DNA from 2 places in the Gracilibacillus saliphilus genome. Region 1 is predicted to be linked to the other one. Evidence: riboswitches for the same ligand, from Rfam matches in the RefSeq annotation. Region 1 holds a riboswitch; the other holds the start of a gene.

Region 1 (4,192 bases):
CTCGACGTAACTCATTGCCTTTCTGTATCTCATTGATGATATGCTCGATGTCTTCTTGCTTCATCTGCTCCTCTCCCTTATCACTACTAAAAAAAGAAAGCTTTACCCTTCAACAGTCTTAAAATATGTAGAAAGATAAAGCATTTCTATATTTAATGTAAGCTATAAATAGCGACGGGTAAAGATATTTTCGAGAATTTTGTCGGAATTTGTTTTATTTTGCAACAACTATTGAATTCCTCGCCCATTTATTGATGATTCGGTTTACCATTTTCCTTTTCTTGCTTTTGACGATTTTCTTTGGCTTTTTTAGCTTGCTTTTTTTCGGCTTCTTCTTCAGCTTTCTCTTGCTTTTCTAGGGCCTTTTCTTCTGCTTTTTTCCGCTTTTCTTGAGCTTTTTCTTTTGCTTTTTCTTTTGCTTTATTAGCTTTCTCTTCTGCATCTTCTATTTTTTCTTGCGCCTTTCGCTCAGCTTTCTCAGCTTTTTCAGCAGCCTTTTGTTGTTTCTTTTCAGCCTTTTCTTCTGCCTTTTGTTGTTTCTTTTCAGCTTTGTTCTGTTTTTGTTCTGCTTTCACAACAGCTTCCGCTTCTTTATCATTTTCTTCCTCAACTTGTTCTGCAGCCGCTTCTTCACGTTCCTCTTGTAATTCTCTTTCTTCTTCTTCTTCTTTTTCTTGCTCTTGTTCATCTTCGTCTTCGTCTGATACAGCTTTTTCCGCTTTCGCTCTTAGATAGTTTTCTTCTGCACGCTTTTGATTTTCAAGCGCTTTTGCGATACCTGCTTTTGCTTCTTCTGGTAAATCTTCACGCTCTAATAAAGCTTGCAGTTTGATTGTACGTTGTTTGGCGCTTTCTCTTAATTCTTCTTCTGATTTATCTTGATCCTCCGCACTTTCTTCTTGATTTTCTTCATCGGAGTCTTCTCCTTGCTCATTTTCATCATTATCGTCACTATCAGGTAATTCTACTCTTTCTACTTCGTCAACCTCTTCATTTGCTTCCTCTTCTGATGCTTCTCGCTCTTCCTCTGATTCTTCTAATTCACTTTCTAAACGCTCCAAATATTCCTCATATTGTTCAATTAACTGTTCTGCTTCCTCGAGATTACCTTCTTCAATAGTTGCTTCTATTTCACTTAAACGATCATTAGCGAACTCATCTAATAATAACGCTCTTTCCATTTGATCCTCTGTTAGTGCAAGCTCTGTTTCCTCAATTAAAATCGATGTATCATATAATTCCTCATCAGGAGTTACCGTTTCCTCTGCTTCATTTGCAAACGCCGTATTCCCTACAAAAAATACACTAATAGTTGCTAGTGATAACCATGTTTTTAATTTCATATCTGCTATTCCCTCCATTTAAAATATAGTAATGCCTTCATTGAATGCATTAATTTGATTCTTGCTTTCCTGATAATGTTGTTCAGGTGTCATATAAGTAAAAATTAATTGGTGTTCCGAACCTTGGTGAAAGTAAACATCCCCACGAATATTTTCTTTTCGGTTCGTAATCAGTGCTATGTAATTCTCATCGTCTTCTATTAATTCTACTTTTTTAGAAAATGATGCTAGTACATCCTTTTTCAAGATATCAATCGTTTGTTCTTTGCTTACGATCGAGACTATTAATCTGGTTGTCCCATTAGAAAAAATCACGTTTTGCTCTTGTTCAGCAGTTGCTTCTTCATCAACCGACCAACCATCAATTTCTTCTATTTGGAAAACGTCATTTTCATACAACACTGCTTCTGTTTCTGCTTGTCCAGCATTGTTATCATCATTTGTAGCATCTTCACCTTGACCACAAGCACATAACATGAACAAACAGGTGATCATCATTGCTCGTTTCAACGTCTCACCTCCATCTTTTTTTCCCACTCTTGGCAGCTGGCTGACATGATTAGCCCCTATAGCTTTGCGTCACTGTTTTTCAACAGTTTTGCCTTTCTCCCTTTTCTACTACCTATACGAAAGAATCTAATCAAAACAGGGGGGAAACTGAAAATTGTTTTAAACGTAATTAACATTATGTCTATTATTTTTAATAGAACATTAACACTTTTTACAATGTATGATGCTACACTAGACTTGTAAAATAATAGATTGGAGGAATGGATGAAATGAAGAAGTTTGTTTCTGTTGTTACGTTGTTGGTGGTTGTTATGTTAGTTGCCTCCCCTTCCCTTGTCGCTAGTGTTCATCTTGATCCGAAAGAAGAAAAGTATGATGACTATGTTGCAGAACTTGTCCAAAAGCAACCAGGCATAACTACTGAAGAAGTGAAAGAAGCTATTGCTTTAGCTGCAGAAGAAACCCGAAAGCCAGAAATGGTTATTGCCAAACAAGCTTTAAATGAACTAAACCAAGCGATCAAACAGGAAAATGCTGAAAAGGATACCTCCATTTCCGTTATGGGCGGAAGTTCCGGTGCCTATAAATTAGAACCTGCCAGAAATAAAGGGGACTTATTCTATACTCCTTCCTCAACATTAGGTATCCAGCACGGTCATAATGGAATCTATCACACTACTACAAATATCGTAGAATCAATCCCTGACACAGGTGTTAGAAAAATAAAATACAATGCACGAAATGTTGAAAAAGATGCTGTTATGCAATCTGTCCAATCCTCGCAAACAAATCGGGATAAAGCTGCTGACTGGGCTAATTCCAGAGTAGGAGTAGATGCATATTCCTATAACTTTGCGACAAACCGCCATACAAGTAAATATGGTGATAAAAATTGCTCAAAATTAATATGGAGTGCTTATATGTTAGAGGCAAATATTGACTTAGACAAAAATCAAGGCTTCGGCGTCTATCCAACAGATATACGTGATAGCTCCTATACTGTTACGTATAACACCATTCAATAAGCTTAGGAGAGTCTATGAAAAATTTTCTACACTATATCGTTTTACTAGTATTGCTCGTTTTGATAGGCGGATGTGGAAATACACAATATGAAAGTATTCATGAATCAATCGGTCTATTATATTTTTCTACCTCTATAGATAAAAGTAATGGCAAAGGTAGTCTCTATACCATCGATTCATCCGGTAAGGTTGCCAATGTATTAGAAACAGAAGGCTTGGAGTTAGGAGAAATATATCATCAAAACGATACAGTGATCGTCAATGATGTATCACACAGTTATCTAATCGATGAAGATATCAGTGAAGAAACGCGAGAACAAAAAGAATATACCGCGATTTTCGCAGATTATATGGATGATGGAGAACGGGTCGAATTATACAACAGTGGATATGATGAAAATGGAACTTATCATTCTCATCTATATTGGGAGCACGAAGGCAAGATGCAATTTCAGGATCTACGCTATTTTATAACGACAGCAGGCATTTATGACGATTCGCTCTATGTTTTAGAAGAAAAAGAAACGGATGAACACATGGTACTACAAGAAATTGTGTTGGATGAGACTGCAGTAGACAATCCATTACTATCATTAGATTATCAAACCGACGAGCTTGTCCCATTAACTGATATGATCGTTACGGAAGAACTAATTTATTGTATTGTTGATATCCAACAGGAATATTCGGTCTTGGTGATCAATAAAGATACTGGAAAAGTCAATGAAAATAACTTTTTGTCATTCGATTCCAATGAGAACATGTCTACCTATTTACCTTATTCCGTCTACAATAGTATTCACTGGTCAGATAACCAATTATTTTTCTTAGATGGACAAGGTAGCTTGTATCAATTTAACAAAGATGGAGTACTAGAAACTACGTATGAGGTACCGGACACAAGTGATGAGAGCCTATATATTTTTCCATCTTGGTCGGAAAATGATTTGTATGTCTTTGAAATGACTGAGACTTCTTCGGTAAAAAAGATAAACTTGAGGGAAATGGATCTGGAGGATGAACTAGAATTAAAGGAAGGTTCATTTTCTGAGATTAGTGAACAGTTTTTGTATGATTTTGAAGTGATCAATGGGTTTTAAGCAAGGGGTGAGGCCTCTTGCTTTTTTATATGAAAATCCGCATTTATATTAGTATATATTCCTCTTACAAGCATTTTAACTTGTACATATTATATGGATATGTAACGGAAAGGAGGAAAACAATTGGCAAAGCAATCAAAACCGATGACAGCGAATTTAGCAAAGCAATTACTTTCCGATAGTAAAGTTTATTTAACGCCTGAGGGTAAGAGGA
Region 2 (4,192 bases), on a different contig from region 1:
GTTTTTCCAGCTAACATACCTTGTCGATATTCTTTGATTAGATTATTTTCATCAATCACTTTTATATTGACATCAACACCTGGATGCATGTCTAAAAACTCTGGTAATGAATCTTCAAAGACGTTACTATGCGTCCAAATAACCAATTCGTTCGCTTGTGCAGACTCCTCTTCTACCTCAACCAAGTCACTACTTAGAGAAGATTCCTGAAGGGGCTTAAAACTTGAAGAATGACAACCTACTAAGATCAGTATACTTATTGCAGCTATCCATATTGTGAATGGTTTCAATCGTTTTCCTCCCCTTATGTCAAATCTTCTAGATCATGATGACGTTTTTTCTCTTCATACATTAACGAATCAGCATGATGCAATAAGGCATCTAAAGTCTTTCCATTCTCAGGATAAAAACTTATTCCAATACTAGCAGTAAGTGTTATTTCCGTTTGATTAATCATTAACGGTTGAGTAATGGCTTCAAGTAATTGTTTGCACAACCTTTGTACTTCTTCCTCTGTTGTTAATTCCACAATTGCCACAAACTCATCACCAGCTAAACGATAAAATGTAATAGCTTTTCCTTGTTCAAATTTCTTTAACCGTTTAGCAAATAATTTTAATAATAAATCTCCTCCACTATGTCCAAGCGTATCATTGACTTGTTTAAATTTATCCAAATCAATAAATACAATCGAAAATCGATCTAGCTTCGCTTGTTCCTCTAACATCTTAGTTAAATCAAGATGAAATGAATAACGATTTGGCAAATCTGTTAATGTATCAAAGTGTGCTAAACGATATAGTTTTGACTCAGATTCTTTTAATTGATTAGTCCTTGCAGTAAGCAAGTCATTCTTCTTTTTAGCATCAGCAAACATTTGCTGCAGCTGGTTTGCTACTTTTTCAATGTTTTGTCCCAATTTTGAAAATTCATCAATCGGTGTATTTTTCCAATAAAAGGTTTCTTGTCGCTTCATTTTGCCTGGTAAATCGGTCGTCATTTGTGTCAGATGTGATAAAGAATTCGATAATATTCGATTCACTAACATACCAAATACTAACGCAATGAATAAAACAAACAATGCGAACAATAGGTAATCAGTAAGGTTAGTTGCTAAAGCTAGTACACTACTACTAATAGGAATAATTAATAATGTTGTTTTGTTTAAAAAGGCAGTTTCCCCGATATAATAGCCTTGATACCAATCAGATAAAGTTTGGTGACTGGACGGTAGCCAAATAAAACCATGTGAATGAATCTCCTTAACAAACCCAGCTTCCATTTCTAGGTTAGAACTTGATTCATTTTGATTATTCGTATCAAGCCATATTTGCTCTCCTTGATCCATAATCAAGATTCGTTTGTTTGAAGTGCCAATAAACTCATCTAAAATCGATTTAATTTTAGCTTTTTCTAAGTTAGCGTCTAATTCATAATTTTGAATGTCATTAGAGTCCATTTCTGCTATTTTCCGTTGTAATCTCTCTTCCAACTGTTGATAATGAAGATAATATTCCTGATATATATCATTTTCCATTGCTCTAGCATTAACTACAATGATGATGAGTAATGGGAATACAGCCGAAAAAATTAGTATGTGAGAAATCACCTGTCCAAAATATAACTGGTTATGTGCAGGAAACCAGCTTTTTAATTTGGAAATAAGCGGAAGGTAATCACATAACATATCTGCAACTAAGGCAGAAACCAAAGTAGCGGTAATAACCTGAAGGATCATAAAGTTAGTTAAAATCTTCATACTTGCAAAAACCTCTGGAAAGAGTAATTCCACCACAAAATATAGTATAAATAGAATGATAGAATAAGCAAAACTCCACGTAAAAAGGTCTTTTCCTTTTTTAGAATAAAACGCTCCTATGATCAGTACTTCAAGAATACTAATGAAGACAAATGAATTGCCAATATGAAGAAATTCCGTAAGTAAACTCATACAAATGGTTAATAAAAATGCAAATCGGAAGCCGAATACCCGAATGGATGCTAGGTATAAAACCGGTGCAAAGGATAAGGTTATACCAAAAATTAATGGAACAGCATATATTTGCGCAAAGACAGATAAAGTTAAAATCAATATAAACAATGATATTTTTTTACTCATGACATTGCGCATATGTTTGTCTCCTCACTCAATTCACTCTTTATTTAGGTATTAAAAAAACACTATACAAAAAACGTATAGGTTTCCTGTTGTTTATATCAGGTAACCCAGCCATCATTGTGATTTTTCACCTTAGATCTGTGGTTTTGCGTCTCTATTTTTCAATAGATTTGCCTTTTTCTATTAGTACTATTATATCATAAAAATTAACATAACTGACATAGAGCATAAATCTATTTTCCTACAATCATATAACAATCATCTAATAATAATCAATACAATTTAGAATTATTTTAATGAACACGATAAATTCAGGGGGCCAACCACATTCTTTACTACTCATATTATACAATAATTTTTATCTTAGTTTTGATCAAAAAAATAAAGAGTAATCCTTCTAAAGATTACTCTCAGCATTTTTTCAGGCAATTTAGCATCATTACTCAGGTACTTCAGTTTCATCCTCCCAAGCAAGCATGCCGCCTTCCATATTGGTTGCTTCAATTCCATTTGCCTCTAAATATTCAGTTGCTCTCCCACTTCGAGCTCCAGAACGACATACCATATAGTAATGTTCGTCTTGATTAAATTCTTCTAAACGGTCAGGTATTTCTCCTAATCTTATGTGCTTTGCTCCAGGAATTATACCTTGTGCCACTTCATCATCTTCCCGCACATCAATGATATTTACTTTCTCGCCATTTTTTAATTTGTTTGCCAATTCTGTTGCTTGTATCTCCTTCATGATTATACCTCCAATGAGTTTATACTTTGTATAGCAATCATACGCTAGTTGACGTATAGATTAGTATGTGATCAAACTCTCATTGAATCATATCATTATTACGTTTTCTTTTCTAACATTTAATCTAGCTTCTTACTATTAAGAAAACTGCCATTATCCTAATTGATAAAAAAGAGACAGACATATAAGTCTATCTCAACAATATTATACAATTTTAAACTTTTGAACTTCTTTTTGTAATTCCTCGGCTAAGACATCTAATTCATGGGCACTTTTTGATACTTCTTCCATTGAATGATTAGTTTCCTCCGCTGAGGCTGCTGTTTCCTCAACAGCAGCAGCAGATTGTTCACTTACAGTTGCAATTTCATCAACCGATTTATTCATTTCTTCACTATTTTCATTAACTTCTTCCAAGCTTTTAACCATGTGTTTCACACGATTTACCATATCTGTAATGGATTGATTAATTTGTGTAAAAGTCTCACCAGTTCTCTCCATTTGTTCTGTACCTTTTTCCACTTCTTGAAATCCAGATTCTAAGGAGTGAGCCATTTGTGCTGATTCATCCTGAATATTCGCTACAAGTCCAGTTATATCAGCAACTGAGTCTGTTACTTGTTCAGCAAGTTTTCTTACCTCATCAGCGACAACAGCAAATCCTTTACCTGCCTCTCCCGCTCTTGCTGCTTCAATGGCGGCATTCAATGCAAGTAAATTTGTTTGCTCAGCAATCTCTTTAATAACAATTACAATTTTATCTATTTCTTCCGTACGCTTGTCCAAGCCTGATACTTTTTGGTAAGAGTCCTGAACCATTTGATAGATGGTTCTCATTTGGCTAACAGACTTTTCTAGTTCCGTACGTCCCCCCTTACTTATATTCATAACATCCTGTGACTCACTTGCTACTTGATTACCTTGGTCCGCTACTTCTTTCACTTTTCGATTATATTGTTCAACAGAACCGGATAAGTCAGACGCAGAATTTGCCTGTGATTCACTTCCTGATGATAATTCTTCCATAGTAGCAGCTATTTGTTCACTACCTTCACGTACCTGGTCAGCAGATTGATTTAATGTACTGCTTTGCTGCATCACACGCCCAGTAGCTATCATCACCTGATTAACCATTCCATATAAGTTATCTTTCATTTGATTCATTGCATTTGCTAGTTCAGTGAATTCATCCCTACTCCTTACTTCTACTTCCTCTCCTGATAAATCACCTTGTGCCAAACGATTCAATTCGCTCTTTATTGTCGAAATATTATAGTTAATCACTCTAACGATTAATGTAACAATTACTATACCGACAATAACGGCGA

Evidence for each region. A riboswitch is a leader RNA that binds a small molecule or an ion and turns the genes downstream of it on or off. The one in region 1 is predicted to bind cyclic di-GMP.
Region 2: it holds a riboswitch for cyclic di-GMP, as region 1 does, so the genes downstream of both, GHT08_RS13020 (diguanylate cyclase domain-containing protein) here and GHT08_RS00895 (hypothetical protein) in region 1, are expected to answer to the same signal.

The regions. Positions count from the first base shown of each region.
Region 1 is NZ_WJEB01000001.1:223,196-227,387, reverse strand. It holds gene sigI (RNA polymerase sigma-I factor) at 1-64, opposite strand, end outside; gene GHT08_RS00900 (DUF5667 domain-containing protein) at 249-1,343, opposite strand; gene GHT08_RS00895 (hypothetical protein) at 1,362-1,853, opposite strand; cyclic di-GMP riboswitch class I at 1,882-1,956, opposite strand; gene GHT08_RS00890 (hypothetical protein) at 2,123-2,878, shown strand; gene GHT08_RS00885 (hypothetical protein) at 2,893-3,978, shown strand.
Region 2 is NZ_WJEB01000019.1:45,460-49,651, forward strand. It holds gene GHT08_RS13015 (ABC transporter substrate-binding protein) at 1-290, opposite strand, end outside; gene GHT08_RS13020 (diguanylate cyclase domain-containing protein) at 305-2,131, opposite strand; cyclic di-GMP riboswitch class I at 2,218-2,304, opposite strand; gene GHT08_RS13025 (rhodanese-like domain-containing protein) at 2,559-2,864, opposite strand; gene GHT08_RS13030 (methyl-accepting chemotaxis protein) at 3,069-4,192, opposite strand, start outside.